Regions from separate parts of the Anaerocolumna chitinilytica genome, predicted to be linked through region 1. Evidence: riboswitches for the same ligand, from Rfam matches in the RefSeq annotation. Region 1 holds a riboswitch; each other region holds the start of a gene.

Region 1 (3,809 bases):
CTTTCAGCTTATCAACCAAAGTATCCGCATTTCGTCCGATATTGCCTGCATTAATCTCTACCGCCTTAATTATTCCATCTGGATCCACAAGAAATGTTCCTCTGTCTGCTAGTCCGTCTTCCTCGATCAGTACATCAAAGTTTCTGGAGAGAATATGGGAGGGGTCTCCAATCATGGTATAAGTTAACTTACGGATAGCTTCCGAAGTATCATGCCATGCTTTATGGGTATAGTGAGTATCCGTAGATACTGAATACACTTCTGCTCCCAGCTTCTGAAAGGTCTCATAGTTGTTCTGTAGATCCTCCAACTCTGTAGGGCATACAAAGGTAAAGTCCGCAGGATAAAAGCAGATAATACTCCACTTTCCCTTAAAATCAGCTTCTGTTACCTCTAGAAATTTTCCGTTACGAAATGCCTGTGCTTTAAATGGTTTTACTTCTTTTCCTACTAATGACATAGATGTTACCTCCTAATAATTTTATTTGTATTATAAGTTTTCATATTATTTAATTGATACCAGTAATCATTACTGTTATTATAATATAAAATTCTATCCTTATTGTCAAGAGGTATTTCTATTTTTTCCAACATTATGCAACTGAAAAAATGGGACTGCTGCTTTCGTATTTGAAATCGTAAAGCGACAGCTTGAACAAGATTTAAGATCATTGGGATTTACCACACCACTCACTAAAAAAGCAGAGAAGTCATTATCCAACCAGGTGAGAACGTGTCTCTGTCAGATAATAACTTCTCTGCTCTTTGCATAACTAAATATGATAAACTTCACGAATGCGAAAAGGGTGCCGCAAAATTTAGTGCGACAGCCCTTAATTATCTTAGTAACCTTTTGATTTTAACCAGGTCATTGCTTCATCTTCATTTAAAAAGGCCTGCTGAGGGAACTTGGATGATATAGCTCTGTTAATCTGCATTTTAACAATTGCGCTGTCTACGATAATAGCTCCGTACTGCAGATTATTATCTGCCAGCCATTCGGTGTGCTTAGCCATAACATCACCCAAATCTGACATTTTATATTTCCTTAAGTCGCTGACGATTACCCATGGTTGTTTGTTGATTGCAGGACCAATCTTATTCTCAAACTGGCTGTGATACTCTGCATAGTCTTCTTTAGTCCAGAGACCTACAGGTGTCTCATAAACTATTTTTTTGTCTGCATCATAGTTTATGGAGTACAGACCCTTTGGATGTGTTATTAACATAACAATTTTTCCTCCTAAAGTAAAATTTATTTTGAAATGGAGTAGACCTCCAAGACAAGCGGGTTCTGATTACTTTGCGTCGAATTCTTCAAGTTTTTGTTTCAATACCTGTGCTATGCTATACATCTCATTCGAGCATTCAGCAACCAATTGTATAAGGTTGTTCTGCTCTTCCACGGAGGAAGATGCTTCCTCTGTTCCTGCTGCTGTCTCTTCTGATATGCTTGCAATGGTAGCAATCATATCTTCCGCTTCTCTGGCATCTTCCGTCAGAGACTGGGTAGCTCCGGCTACCGCCTTTACTTTTACGCCAATGGAGAACACTTTTTCCGAAATATCTGTGATTGAATTCACTGTATGTTCAAAAGCTTTTTCCTGCTCTTGAGAAAGAGTATTCGCTTTTTTGATCTGCATAACAGTATTTTCAATGCCCTGTTGGACATCGTTGATAATCTCTGTAATCTGCTTACCGGATTCAGCTGATTGCTCCGCCAGCTTACGGATCTCCTCAGAAACAACCGCAAATCCTCTTCCGTGTTCACCTGCTCTTGCCGCTTCAATTGCCGCATTTAATGCAAGCAGATTGGTCTGCTGGGCTACTCCCTTTATAACCTCTAAGATCTTACCGATTTCTTTGGATTTATCCATTAAATCTGTAATGGCAACACCCATATTCTCAGTAATGACTTTGTTCTCAGCCATCTTTCCTTCCTGAAAACGGATAGATTCTTTTACATCTGTTATAGCCTCAATAGCCTCATCGGATACCTTGTCCGAAATTGCCATGTCATCACCGATACAGATTATCATCTCGGTAATATTATTTATTCTGGTGCTTCCCTTTTCCGTGGATTCTGCCTGCTGGGTTGCCCCTTCTGCCAATTGGGATATGGAAAGAGTTACTCTGTTTGAAATATCACTCATCTCACCGGAGGAGCGTTTCAATTCATCAGAAGAAAAGGTAATGATATCTACGGATTCCTTCACATGCTGAATAAATTCATGAATGTTCTTCTCTGTATTTGTTTTTGGCTTATCTTCGCTGTAATCAGAATTAGCTTCTGTTACTGCAGCCTTCTGCAACATGTTTCTTAGTATAAGTGTCAGGCAAAGAGCAGCAAGTCCCAGTAACACAACGACTAATACCAGCATAAAGCCAAGAAATCCACCCTTTGAAACATGTCCTTCACCACTGCTTTTTAATAAGGACTGCACTCTTAAAAACGCTCCTGCTGTTAAAAGAAGAAAGCTGCCAAACATTACAGCAAGAGTAGAAACTAAAATCCTCCTTAATGTACCCTTTTCATTATAACTCTCCACACTCAAGACCTCCTAATGTAATAATCTCTGTCTTTTATTGCATAAAAATAGCCAAATGCAGTCTCCCACAGATGGCTACATTAACTACAGCAACCCGACAATCATAGCATGCGCCTTAGACTCGCGGCTTTGCGTCCTTATCTTTTAATAAGTTTGCTTTTTAAAGTTAGCTTTAATACGTAATAAAAAGGTGTCATGGTTTGAGTTTTTTTCTGTTATTATAACCCACCATGTCGATTTATATAATATGATTATACCTAAAACTTGCTCTAAAGTCAAATTTTATATAACTAAAATTTACATAAGTGTGAAATATTTCTAGCAGATGCTCTATAAAGCCAATCCACCGTCTATTACGATAGTCTGTCCTACAATATACCTTGAAATATCCTGGCACAGGAAATATGCTAATTCAGCTACTTCTTCCGCATCGCAGAAACGCTTTGCAGGTATTTGCTGTTTATAGGCCTCTGCTGCATCTCCCAGGCTGTCCAGCATATCGGTGATAATAATTCCGGGTGCAATGGCATTGACATTAATATTATTTCCGATTAACTCTGTACCCAGAACCTTTGTAAATGCAGAAATACCTGCCTTGGTTGCAGTATAACCATAGGAAGCAGGCAGCATCTTAACTGCAGCGAGGGAGCTGATGTTAACAATTTTTCCATGGTTCTGTTTAATCATATAAGGAGCTACCAACTGGCATAAATTAAACATACCCGTTAAATTGGTATTCACCACATCATTCCAATCCTTCTGGCTCATATCAGTAATCGTGTTATAGCGAACAATTCCTGCATTGTTAACGAGAATATCTATTTTGCCGAATTTTTCAATGGTGAAAGCTACCATTGCTTCCAATTCATCTCTTTTAGCGATATCGCACTGATAAATATAGGCTTTTCTTCCAAGGCTTTCAATTTCCTTTTGTACCTTAAGAGCTGATTCTTCGCTGCTTACATAATTTACAATAACATCGGCACCTTCTTTTGCCAGTTTAAGTGCTATTGCCTTTCCGATTCCTCTGGATGCGCCTGTTACTAATGCTGTTTTACCTGTTAACATATGATTCCTCCTTATACTATTGGTATTTTAATTAATCATGCTTTTGTAATGCCTTAAGCCTGTCTCCGTTTGGAGCCCCTTCACTGCCGTCCGTTATAATTTCAATAACAGCAGGACCGTCCAGATTCTTTAAGAACTCCGGTAACTCTTTTATCTGGCTGTTTTCTCTTAATTCCATTGCTTTTATCCCAC
Region 2 (3,809 bases), 2.6 Mb from region 1:
GAAAGTCTATGAAATAGCCTTTAAGGTAGGATTTCATGATGATAAATATTTCTCCAGAGTGTTTAAAAAGGTAACCGGAATGAGTCCTTCGGTGTATCGGCAAAATATCGGTATTTATGAAGAGGAGAGTATGATTACCTTTTAGGAAGAGGAGAATTACATGATTAAGATTGCATTATATAATAAAGAAGATGAATGCTTCATGGAGCAAGAAGATAATGAACACATTCATCATTTGTTATTTCACAAGTATAAGGATGGAGATCGTATTGTTATTGATACGGATAACCCCCAATTTCTTAGCGTAAAGCTGGATGCTAGTATTGAAAAGGCGGATGTTTATAGTATTGGCGGAAGATTTGAATTCCCGATTCCTTTTGGCGAAGATAGAATGCCATATCCTGCAGGGGCATTTGAAGGAGAATATCATATTCTGGATATTTCAGTGCAACCGTCTGAGTTATGGAAGGAAGAGAGGGATATCAGCACAAATCCCTTGGATGTGCGTTATGAATCTACGGTATTTCCTCATTGCAAAGCAAGTGTAGAAACAAGGGATGAATCTATCTTTGCCGCAAGGAATACCATTGATGGTCTGAAAGAAACCTGCGGACATGGTGTATGGCCCTTTACCTCATGGGGAGATAACGAGGACCCGGATGCTGAAATTCAGATTGATTTTGGCCGTCTTGTTGTAATGAATAAGCTGATAATAAATCTAAGGTCAGATTTTCCCCATGATAATTACTGGAAGCAGCTTGATGTTATTTTTGGAAATGGCTGTACAATGACACTGCAATTAAATAAGACAGGCAGGGATCAGATATATGATTTGAACGGAATGATTGCAGAAAGTGTGAAATTGTGCAAACTTATAAAAGATGAGAAGGATCCTTCCCCATTTCCTGCTTTGACACATTGGCGGGTACTTGGTAAAGAATATCTCAAATAAAGCCATGGCTTTAAAGGGACTGTAATGATAGTCCCTTTTTTATTTCTCTCTCCATACAATCTGCATATTCCACTGATAAAATAAAAGCATTATTTTAAATACCATAAAAGTAAAAATAATAAAAAAGGGGTATCAATGAATGACGAACAAACAGAATAAAAAATCAAATACGACGAGATACTTAATTCTTACAATCTCTGTTCTCGCAATACTGGCAATTGCCTTTGGCTTCAATAGCTTTGGAAAACCAGCCGGAAGCGGAGGAGATTCGGATAAATTAAGGGCAGCTAAAGTAACAGACAGTGATATTGTTATACCGGTTAAGGACATTACGGAAACAGCTAAGTTCTTTCCTGCAAAGATTGACGGTACTGAATTGGAAGTGCTGGCGGTAAAAGCTCCGGATGGTACAATTAGGACAGCCTTTAATACCTGCCAGGTCTGCTATTCTTCCGGAAAAGGCTATTACAAGCAAGAGGGAGACGAGCTGGTGTGCCAGAACTGCGGAAATCATTTCTCAATGGATCAGGTAGAAGTTGTAAAAGGCGGCTGTAATCCGGTTCCGATTACCGATGAATATAAAACAGCAGATGACACTTCGATTACAATCAGCAAAGATTATCTAACCGAAGCTACGGTGATTTTTCAAAATTGGAAATAAATTGTACAAAATGAGGGAGGTTTTTATTAAGCCTCCTTCTTTTTTATTTCCGTTATGTAACGGAAAATGAAGGTAAGTCAGGTGAAATATGTAATATTATGGTACATGATTTGAATTGCAAAATTCCACGAATTATAGTACAATGGACCTATGTTTATAGGGGCAAACTCATTGAAAGATGAGGACGCAAAGCTTAGGGTCTAAATCTGTATGCAGATATGACAGCCAGTTGCACGAAATAGGATATATTTCAGTCTAAGCTCGATTTTAAGAACGAGCTTTTTTTGTGTGTATCCTTCTATTTCGTATTGTGAAAGAAACAGATTTGGGTATTAGGTAAGCAGTAGTTTATCAAACAAATCTGGAAGGGTGATGAGGAATATGCAAGAAAATAAAACCGATTATATTCTGAAAAAAGGAATTCCCAGATTAAATAACACCATAGGAATTTCTCTTGGCTTGGCTGCATTGACAGGTGTTTTATTGATTTTCAATCTGGTAATTAATAATGATCAATCTCTATATGAAGTGGTAAAAACAGATGGAGGAGTGGTATTGATTCTTATTCTGTTGCTTTTTTTGACTGTAAGTTTTGTTTCCAGTATAATCTGTAATCATCAGGTTAGAAAAGCTACCGCTGAATTGTCCTATATTACCAAAAGTGTTCATACAGGATTCCTTAATATTTTGCTGGAACCAGGATATCAGGTCACGTATGCTAATCCAAAGTTTTATGAGATTTTTGGTTATAAAAGGTATGAGTTTGAAACAGAATATGATAATTGTTTTTTATCCTTTGTTTGTGATGAGGATCAGGAGAAAATAAAAGTGCTGAAAGAGCAGTTTGTAAACGGCTCCTATCGGCAGATAGAAGTTAAAATGATTACCCGGAGCGGTGATATTATTAATGTACTTTTGGATGGCAATTTTACCTTAACCCGCGAAGGTGAAAAGGCCTTTTCTGCGGTTTTATTAAACATTACTAATTTTAAAGAAATGCAGAATAAGCTTTCCCTGGAGGAGGAAAGATATCGAATTGCTGCCGAGATATCCAATGATATTCTTTTTGAATATAAGGTTGACAAAGATGTTATGAAATTTGCGGACAAATATACGGAAGTTTATGGACGAACACCTGTAATTGAAGATTTTTCAGTGGTAGAGCTGTACAATAAGAATATGGTTCATCCGGAGGACTGCCAGGACCTCAAACTTTTTGCAAGAACTCTTAAAAGCGGAAAAGAAATGATGGAAGCGGAGTTTCGTATAAAAAATGCAAATAATGAGTATGTCTGGTGTCATATCAGGGGAAAGACTATCTATGATGAGAATAAGGAACCAATCAGTGTCATTGGTAAAGTGGTAAATATTGACCTGCATAAAAAGGAACTGCAAAAACTGGAATATAAGGCTAAGAGAGATTTGCTGACAGGTGTGTATAATAAAGTTACAACAAAAGAAATTATTGATGAATACTTAAAACGCAATCGAAATTCCAAGCATATTTTAATGATGATAGATATTGACGATTTTAAACATGTCAATGATAATTACGGACATTTAACCGGGGACAATATATTAGTATATATTATGGACAAAATTAAAAGTATTTTCTTCGGAGAGATTATCGGTCGTATCGGAGGGGATGAATTCATCGTATTCGTCGGGAACATTGATAGCCTTGATGGAATTATCACCAAGGCCAATCTGCTTAGAGAAGCCCTTAGTACCGCCTATGAGGTGGAAGACCAGGCGGTATACATATCCGGAAGTATCGGTATTTCTGTATATCCGGAAGATGGCGCAACCTATACGGAATTAATTAATTGTGCAGATAAAGCTCTTTATTCCGTAAAAGATGAAGGCAAGGGCAGTTATAAACTTTTTACTTAAAGTCTTCTGATTTTATGGTTTTTGTAAGGTACATAAGCAACATACTGGCACAGAGTATTAAGAAACACAATAACAATACCGATTTCAGACTTTGACTGGCATGAGGCAGCCCTAAGTAAAAGCGATGGATGAGATAGCAGCATAAGGTAACGATAATCCCTGGCTTAGCCACGTCATCCATGGTCTGAAAGCCTGGATTGATATATTTCGCCACAAGATAGGCACCAAACAAGGTCATAACAAGCTGACTGACCAAAAGACTTAACAGATATCCGTTAATCCCTTGCAGCGGGACGAGTATGA
Region 3 (3,809 bases), 2.3 Mb from region 1:
ATTCAAAGAAAAAGCAAAAAGAAGAGTCCAAGGATGAAAAAGGGACGATGAAGCCAGGTTCTATTGATATCAGGATATAATTCTATAAGAGAGAACTTAACTTAATCCGAAGGATTGTATAGGAACTCGGCATTAATTAATTGCCGATTTAAGAATATTGAATCAATAATTAATATTCAGGTATGATTAATATTCAGAAACGAGGTTATGTATGGAAGCGATAGCAATTATCCTTGTTATAGCAGGACTTGCAGCGATAATAATCAGTTGTTTTATGGTGGATAAAACCGATAAGAACAATGGATTTATTCCTTCAACTGTCCTGAATCAAACAGTGGGCGAAGTCAGTAATGAACTTCTTACGAAGGAGTTGAGACAGAAATTTGACGAGGCTTGTCAGGAGACTTCAGAGGGATATTTATTTAAACTGGAGAATCAATTAAGTCAGCTTTCCAATGAGAAAATCATAGCAGTTCATGACTTTTCAGAACAAATATTAGAGAAGATTAAGCACAATCATGAAGAAGTGATATTTCTTTATAATATGCTTGGTGAAAAGGAAGAAGAGCTCAAAACATTCCTAAAAAATGCAGACAGGCAGAAAAAAGTATTGGAAGAAAATATTCACCAGCCTGCCAGGACGGAAAAGAAGGAAGAGAAGACAGAGAAGACTGTTGGGGCAAGAGATTTACCGGCGAGGGAATTACAAGCCCCAGATAATCCTGAAGCAGGAAATAATTCCAATCAAAAAATATTGGAACTGTACTCCAATGGATTTTCTATTGTAGATATCTCACGAACTTTAGAAATCGGACAGGGTGAAGTAAAGCTTGTAGTCGACCTGTACAGACAAAAACAACAGTAAGAAATCCAATTAAAAGGTTTCGTTTTTTTAACAATATTTTTAAGGAATATCAAATAAGAATCTGATATTAGCGAAAGGATTATATGAACTTAAAATATTATATAAGAGGGATAGGTGTTGGAATACTTTTTACTGCTGTTGTTATGTCTGTTGCATTTCATATATTTCCAAATAAAAAACTAACCGATGCACAAATCAAAGAGCGGGCTACAGAACTCGGAATGGTAGAAAAGACAGCAGACGGGTCACTAAATGATTTACTTACGACTCCTACAGAGGCCCCTACAACTACCCCTGCACCAACAGATACTCCTGCACCAACGGACACCCCAACACCAACAGATACTCCTGCTTCTACAAAGACCCCGGCTTCTGAAGATACCTCAAAGGAAGGGAATTCCAAGGATACCAGTAATGCCTCAGGTGCCATCGAAATAAATATTACCCAAGGTATGACTTCAGAACAGGTATCAAAGCTTTTAAAGGAAAAAGGAATTATTGAAGACTCAGCTGCTTTCAGTCAATACTTGGTGATTAACAATTATACAAAAAGTATAAAAATAGGGAAGTTTCAGTTGAAGGCATTTACGACATACAAAGATATTGTGAATTTAATTATCGACAAATAAAATGTATATATCAGATGAAAGAAATTTGGATTTCATGAAATCAAAACAACAAAAAATGACTAAGAATGACAAATTATATAAATAATACTTGCTAAAAAGTGAAATATGTATATAATATAATATGTAATAGGTATTTATTACTATAGTACGGAAACAAAAAAATAATGCAAGATAAAGGCAAACCTGTCGAAAGGCAGGGACGCAAAGCCACGGGCCTAAAGCAGATGCAAAGGTAGCCGGGTTACCAGGTTTATTGACTAGCCATGGCTTTCTTGGCTAGCTTTTTCTTTTTATAGAAAAATTTGTAAATGATATAACGATAACAGTGCAATTGTAATTTTCACTATTGTTAGCAATATCTTGTAGACAATAAACAATCAACAGGCAGATTGCCATATGCATGGGAGATTATATGATACATATTAAGATCAGAGATATCGCAGTAAGTCAGGGATACTATATTTCCGACCATATCAAAAATAAAAAGATTATTTCTGAAAAGGCACAAGGAAATGTGGTGGTTGAAGAAATAGTGGATAAAAGTGAAAAATACAGCAGTATCAGGTATAATTGGCAGAATACAATTATGCTTTCTTTAGATGCAATACAGGAACTGTTCTTTAAAACCGATTTGTCCGGTGCTGACATGGATATGATTGTATTGTCCAGTCAATTGCCGGAATATGTGACACCTGCAACATCTGTGAAAATCCATAATGCTATCGGCGGTAAAAAAGAATGCATCTGTTACGATGTTAATTCCAATGGCTGTGGTATGACTCTTGCCTTTGATCAAATATCAAAATATATGTCGGTAAGCTCAAACATAAAGAGGGCACTCTTAATTGGATGTGATTATATAGATATGAATAAAAATAACTTAGGAGATGCAGCCTGTGCTGTAATCCTTGAAAGAACAGAAGATGAATGCGGAGTATATGATTCTTTGAGTCTTGTAAGAACAGAAGATAATGATGGATATCATTTCCCTTACGGCGGTTTTTCTAATCTGCTTATGATTAAAGAAGGAGCAGACTTCAAGTTCTCTTTTGTAGGAAAGAAAGCACATATCATGGATGTTGCAGAGGAATCAATTTATGAGATACTAAGTCGCAACAACCTTGGAATAAATGATATTAATATGTTCTGCTTTTCTCAGAATAACCGAGAGGGTCTTGAGCGTATTCGGGAGAGACTATATATAGATGCGGTGAATAGCCCATATATTGGAGATATATATGGTGATACAGGAACCAGCAGCCCCTTTATTGCTCTTTACGAGATGTGGGAGAACCAGCAGATCAAGCGTGGTGATTATTTTATCCTATGTGCATTCGGGAGCGGTACCCAGACCATAACATTACTTTGTAAATTTTAATTGAGAACCGGTTATAGAAGATTTGAATATTTCCTCTATAGCCGGTTCTTCTTCTTCTTATTATTATTATTATTATTTGTAAACTCTACTCCTGCTTGATTTGATAAGGTTTTTGTGATACCATAAGGTTCGCATGGAGATATATGAAAAGGCAGGAAAAATGTCTTTTCATGAAAATCACAAAGGAGATGGCAGTATGGGATTAAATGAAACACCCTCCTCTGACAGGGTGCATATTGGGTTTTTCGGTAAGAGGAATGCAGGCAAATCAAGCCTTGTAAATAAAATCACCGGGCAGGAACTATCAGTGGTGTCTGAATTCAAAGGTACTACTACAGATCCTGTATATAAAGCAATGGAGTTGCTACCAATGGGTCCTGTGATGATAATCGACACTCCAGGAATTGATGACGAAGGTTCCTTAGGAGAACTTAGAGTCAGAAAGACCAGGCAGGTATTAAATAAAACGGATGTTGCAATTCTTATAGTAGATGCAACTACCGGAATTAGCAATTCGGATGAAGAATTAATTACACTTTTCGGAGAAAAAAATATTCCATATCTTATTGTGTATAATAAAGTGGATTTATTAACAGAGGAAGCGTCTCCCGATAAGTCAAATGAAATTTATGTTAGCGCTATTACAGGAAAAAATATAGAAGCATTGAAAGAAAAAATTGCAATTTTAGCTCCCGTAGAAGATAATAAACTTCGAATTGTTGGAGATATTATACATCCTTCTGACTTCATAGTTTTGGTTGTACCTATTGATAAAGCAGCACCAAAAGGCAGATTGATTTTACCTCAACAGCAGACAATAAGAGATATTTTAGAGTCCGATGCCACCGCTATTGTGGTAAAGGAATATGAGTTGAAGGAAACCTTAGAGAATTTGGGAAAGAAGCCAAGTTTGGTTATAACAGACAGTCAGGTCTTC
Region 4 (3,809 bases), 890 kb from region 1:
TTGCTCTTTTCATTACTTGCACCTCCTGTTTAATCTACAGCGGATTGCGCCATGTGCTTTGCAGTACTCCGTTACACTTCGCACTTCAACACTACGCGTAATCATCCTAGATGGTCTACCTTGGTGCAGGTTCCTTGTGAACCTTACCCTATATATAAACCCTAAAGGATTTTGTCTTTGCTTGTTTTCGATGATTACTTTGTCTTCATCTTGATGTCGATGTACACACCGGCAGGCATTTCTAATCTGGATAATGAATCTACCGTTTTTTGTGTAGGTGTGATGATATCGATTAATCTCTTGTGAGTTCTCTGCTCGAACTGCTCTCTGGAATCCTTGTATTTGTGTACCGCTCTAAGAATTGTAACTACTTCCTTCTTAGTAGGTAGGGGTACAGGTCCGCTCACCTTTGATCCTGTCTTTTTTACAGTCTCGATGATTTTTGCAGCTGACTGATCGATTAACTGATGGTCATACGCTTTCAATGTAATCCTCATTACTTGACTTGCCATAAAAAAAGTCGCCTCCTTTTCGCACTTAATAGCAGTACGACAAGCGGTGACTGTACACTGGGCCGTGTGTGTCCCGTCTTTAAAGCCTAATTAAGACTCTCCGTTTTCCACATAAGAAAACATAGGGTTACCCACACTTATCTGCTCGAAATAATCTTTTGCAGAATCTTTATTTGTACAGTGACTTGTCGCCAGTTTCATAACTTGACATTCGCTCCACGGAAAACCTACATTATATGTAGCAACCTCTCGCTTCTACGCTATCAATGTCACAGCAGTACTAATTATACTATAGTAAAATCAATAATGCAAGCAGTTTTTTATCTTTTTTTTATTTTTAATTACATCATTTTTTTACAATAAATTTTTATCATTATGTGTAATAAATATATTTTATAGCAAAAAAATATCAGCATAGGGATTATATCCTCGTATACTGATATTTCTTCTTTCTATAATAAAATATAAAAAAAGGAAGGCAGATTATTCATTTTGTTTAATATTGCTTTTCTATACTATAGTGTGATACTTTCTTCGCCATTTTATCCATATTAACCGTTTTCAAAGCCGCATCGATTGTAGTGTCAATCGTAATCCATTTTTTTGTATCTTTCATATAAACCTGATTCCATGCATGATATTCAGTCACATCCGTTGATGTTCCCATCAGTACTTTCGTCGGTATTCCAACACTTCTGAGCATTGCTGCAAAAAGTACCGCGTAATCGTAGCAGATTCCTTCTTTCGCTGTATATACATCGTCAATAGCCGGTACATAACCGTTTTGCACTGTCTCTGCCTTTTCGTAGTCATACTTTATATTCTTTACAATATAGGAATAAATTGCAGCAACTTTTTCAGTATCCGTAACAGCGTTTTGTGTCAAAGCTTTCGCTTTCTTTATGGATGCCATATCTGAATTCCAATTAACGATTTCATTGCTTTGTAAAAATACTGTTTTACCGTTGTCATCGTTGTAATTTATAGTTTCTGCTGCAACCTGACGATATTTGTTTCCTTCAATATTTTCCAGAACTTCAATCTTATAGTCACCATTTCCCAACTGAAGAGGTACTCTGACTTCCCCTGACAAATCATATATATACTTAGAACTGTCTTTCGTGATTCTCACCAGTGATGTTGTTTCATTGTTATAATCAACAATAATAATGCCGTTCTTTATTTCGCTCTTGTCTATGACTGCTGCATCCGCTGCATAAGTCATTTCAGGTATATATACACTTTCGGATAGCAAAATCACTGCTACTATAAATAGCAGGCCTTTCTTTAAAAAATTATACACAAAAAACTCCCCTTTCGGTAACTGGCTGCCAATTTATAAAAATAAATAAGGCCCTATAGCTTTGCGTCATCAGCTTTCGCTGATTTTGCCTTTATCGGTGGAAAGCACCGGATTTATATGTAGACTATTTCCTAATATTTATGCCATTATTATATCATAGCCTTTACTTCTTGAATACAGTTATTTCTACAAAATTCTCGCTTTTATTTTGGTGTAATTTTGTTCAATGTTATATATTGTCTTTCAACTGCGATGTTTTTTATATATTTGTCTGAATAATAGACATTCAGATAATATTAAAAAACTGCAAGTCCAGTTATTAATGGATTTTATCCACCCTAATAATGAACTTGCAGTCTCTGTTACTTATTTAAATAATAATCTTCCTTAACTATCCGGCACTAACTTCTGGTTTTTTTCTTTCTGCTGAATATCATTATAATACCACCGGTTATACCACCTATCATAGCTGGCAGTAAACCTAACGGAACAGTTTCACCAGTCTTTGGTATCTTTACATCCTCTGCCGTGTCATTCGGCTTCGGTTTCACATTTCCGAGAGGGATTTTATCCACATCAATTTCAACCACAACTTCTTCCTTGCTTCCATCGGGATGTTTTACAATGATAGAGAATTTATCTTTACCGGTATAGCCGCTATCCGGTGTGTACGTCCATTTGCCCTTATCATCTACTTTAACCGTTCCGTTACTTGGTTTTTCTCCCACCTCGGTTTTACTTCCATCTGGAACAGGCACCGTACCGCCTTTTGGTGTATCCTCTTTCGTGGCCTCAGTGATTGGCTCTGGTGTAGGCGTAGGCTTATTCGTTGGTTCCGGTCCCTTAGACGGAGTCGGTGTTGGCTCTGCAGTTGGTGTTGGTGTAGGACTGGGCGTTACACTGGGTTCCGGTGATGGATTCGGTGACGGAATGTATAGAGCATTCCCTATTTCAACAGTAAATATTTTTTGAGAGTTATCAGTAATAACTGTTTTCGGCAAACTCATTATTAGGTACCCTGTAGGTGCCTTTGTTTCAGTTATCACATAACTGCCGAAAGTTAATCCTGATAAAACTGCAGTACCATCAGCTCCCGTCTTAAGTGTTTTGGTCGTTCCATCAGGAGCCTTTACTGTGAATTCTGCTCCTTCCAGTAATTTAGTTGTATTTCCTGCATCTACCTTTTTAATTACTAAGGTTCTTAAAAGGTCATTTTCTACTGTAATCGGAATCTGGATGGGTGATCCCACTTTAATTTCTATTCCAATCTGACTGTCAGAAAGTGTGATATATCCTTCCGGTGCTTTTGTTTCAATCAGTTTATACTTACCTAACAATAGATTTGGGATAACAGCAACTCCGGATTCATCTGTCATAATCTTATCTGCTACCTTTATTCCATCCTTCCATAACTGAAATTCCGCATCCTTTAATACAACAGAGGTATCATCCTTATCGACCTTAATAATCTTTATTGAACGGTATACTTCATTTCCAATAGAAGGTAATATCGTATCATAATCCGTATCATAAGTGATCTCTACAGGCGTCACAGGATTATCCGGTAGTTTATAGCCAGCAGGTGCTTTTGTCTCCTCCAGTTTATAACTGCCTACTTTAAGCCCTGATATAATAATTTCTCCATTGCTGTCTGTAGTATATGTTCCTATTAGAATATGATTGGAATCATATAATTTAAACTCAGCACCGGGCAGGGTCTTGCTGGTATCCTCCGAGTCTACCTTTATAATCTTAATGGTCTTTAAAGATGCATTCTTGATAATTTGTGTAACGATATTGTCACCGGTTCCATCAGAGGACAGGTCAGTTGCTCTATTGATATTTATCACCGTTTCTGTAATCTGAGGCAGTTGATAATTTTCCGGTGCAGAGATCTCTTTTAAGGTATAAGTTCCGTTATCTAAATCCGGTATTTTTATCTCTCCGTGGCTGTCACTGGTATAGGTATCACCAATTTGTATATTAGAAGCATC

The links. Region 1 has a riboswitch for cyclic di-GMP ahead of bsdcttw_RS01455 (methyl-accepting chemotaxis protein). Riboswitches for the same ligand answer to the same signal wherever they lie in the genome.
Region 2: it holds a riboswitch for cyclic di-GMP, as region 1 does, so the genes downstream of both, bsdcttw_RS14830 (sensor domain-containing diguanylate cyclase) here and bsdcttw_RS01455 (methyl-accepting chemotaxis protein) in region 1, are expected to answer to the same signal.
Region 3: it holds a riboswitch for cyclic di-GMP, as region 1 does, so the genes downstream of both, bsdcttw_RS15970 (3-oxoacyl-[acyl-carrier-protein] synthase III C-terminal domain-containing protein) here and bsdcttw_RS01455 (methyl-accepting chemotaxis protein) in region 1, are expected to answer to the same signal.
Region 4: it holds a riboswitch for cyclic di-GMP, as region 1 does, so the genes downstream of both, bsdcttw_RS22130 (transglutaminase-like domain-containing protein) here and bsdcttw_RS01455 (methyl-accepting chemotaxis protein) in region 1, are expected to answer to the same signal.

Annotation. Positions count from the first base shown of each region.
Region 1 is NZ_AP023368.1:323,332-327,140, reverse strand. Features, by position in the region: gene ahpC (alkyl hydroperoxide reductase subunit C) at 1-460, opposite strand, end outside; gene bsdcttw_RS01460 (hypothetical protein) at 843-1,229, opposite strand; gene bsdcttw_RS01455 (methyl-accepting chemotaxis protein) at 1,299-2,549, opposite strand; cyclic di-GMP riboswitch class I at 2,635-2,717, opposite strand; gene bsdcttw_RS01450 (SDR family NAD(P)-dependent oxidoreductase) at 2,880-3,617, opposite strand; gene bsdcttw_RS01445 (thiamine pyrophosphate-binding protein) at 3,649-3,809, opposite strand, start outside.
Region 2 is NZ_AP023368.1:3,390,563-3,394,371, reverse strand. Features, by position in the region: gene bsdcttw_RS14845 (response regulator transcription factor) at 1-145, shown strand, start outside; gene bsdcttw_RS14840 (carbohydrate-binding protein) at 161-952, shown strand; gene bsdcttw_RS14835 (DUF2318 domain-containing protein) at 1,092-1,613, shown strand; cyclic di-GMP riboswitch class I at 1,765-1,850, shown strand; gene bsdcttw_RS14830 (sensor domain-containing diguanylate cyclase) at 1,995-3,506, shown strand; gene bsdcttw_RS14825 (putative polysaccharide biosynthesis protein) at 3,499-3,809, opposite strand, start outside.
Region 3 is NZ_AP023368.1:3,658,257-3,662,065, reverse strand. Features, by position in the region: gene bsdcttw_RS15985 (hypothetical protein) at 1-80, shown strand, start outside; gene bsdcttw_RS15980 (DUF6115 domain-containing protein) at 212-865, shown strand; gene bsdcttw_RS15975 (endolytic transglycosylase MltG) at 949-1,494, shown strand; cyclic di-GMP riboswitch class I at 1,661-1,743, shown strand; gene bsdcttw_RS15970 (3-oxoacyl-[acyl-carrier-protein] synthase III C-terminal domain-containing protein) at 1,907-2,872, shown strand; gene hydF ([FeFe] hydrogenase H-cluster maturation GTPase HydF) at 3,069-3,809, shown strand, end outside.
Region 4 is NZ_AP023368.1:5,059,826-5,063,634, forward strand. Features, by position in the region: gene rplC (50S ribosomal protein L3) at 1-13, opposite strand, end outside; gene rpsJ (30S ribosomal protein S10) at 195-512, opposite strand; gene bsdcttw_RS22130 (transglutaminase-like domain-containing protein) at 1,009-1,815, opposite strand; cyclic di-GMP riboswitch class I at 1,829-1,915, opposite strand; gene bsdcttw_RS22135 (SpaA isopeptide-forming pilin-related protein) at 2,217-3,809, opposite strand, start outside.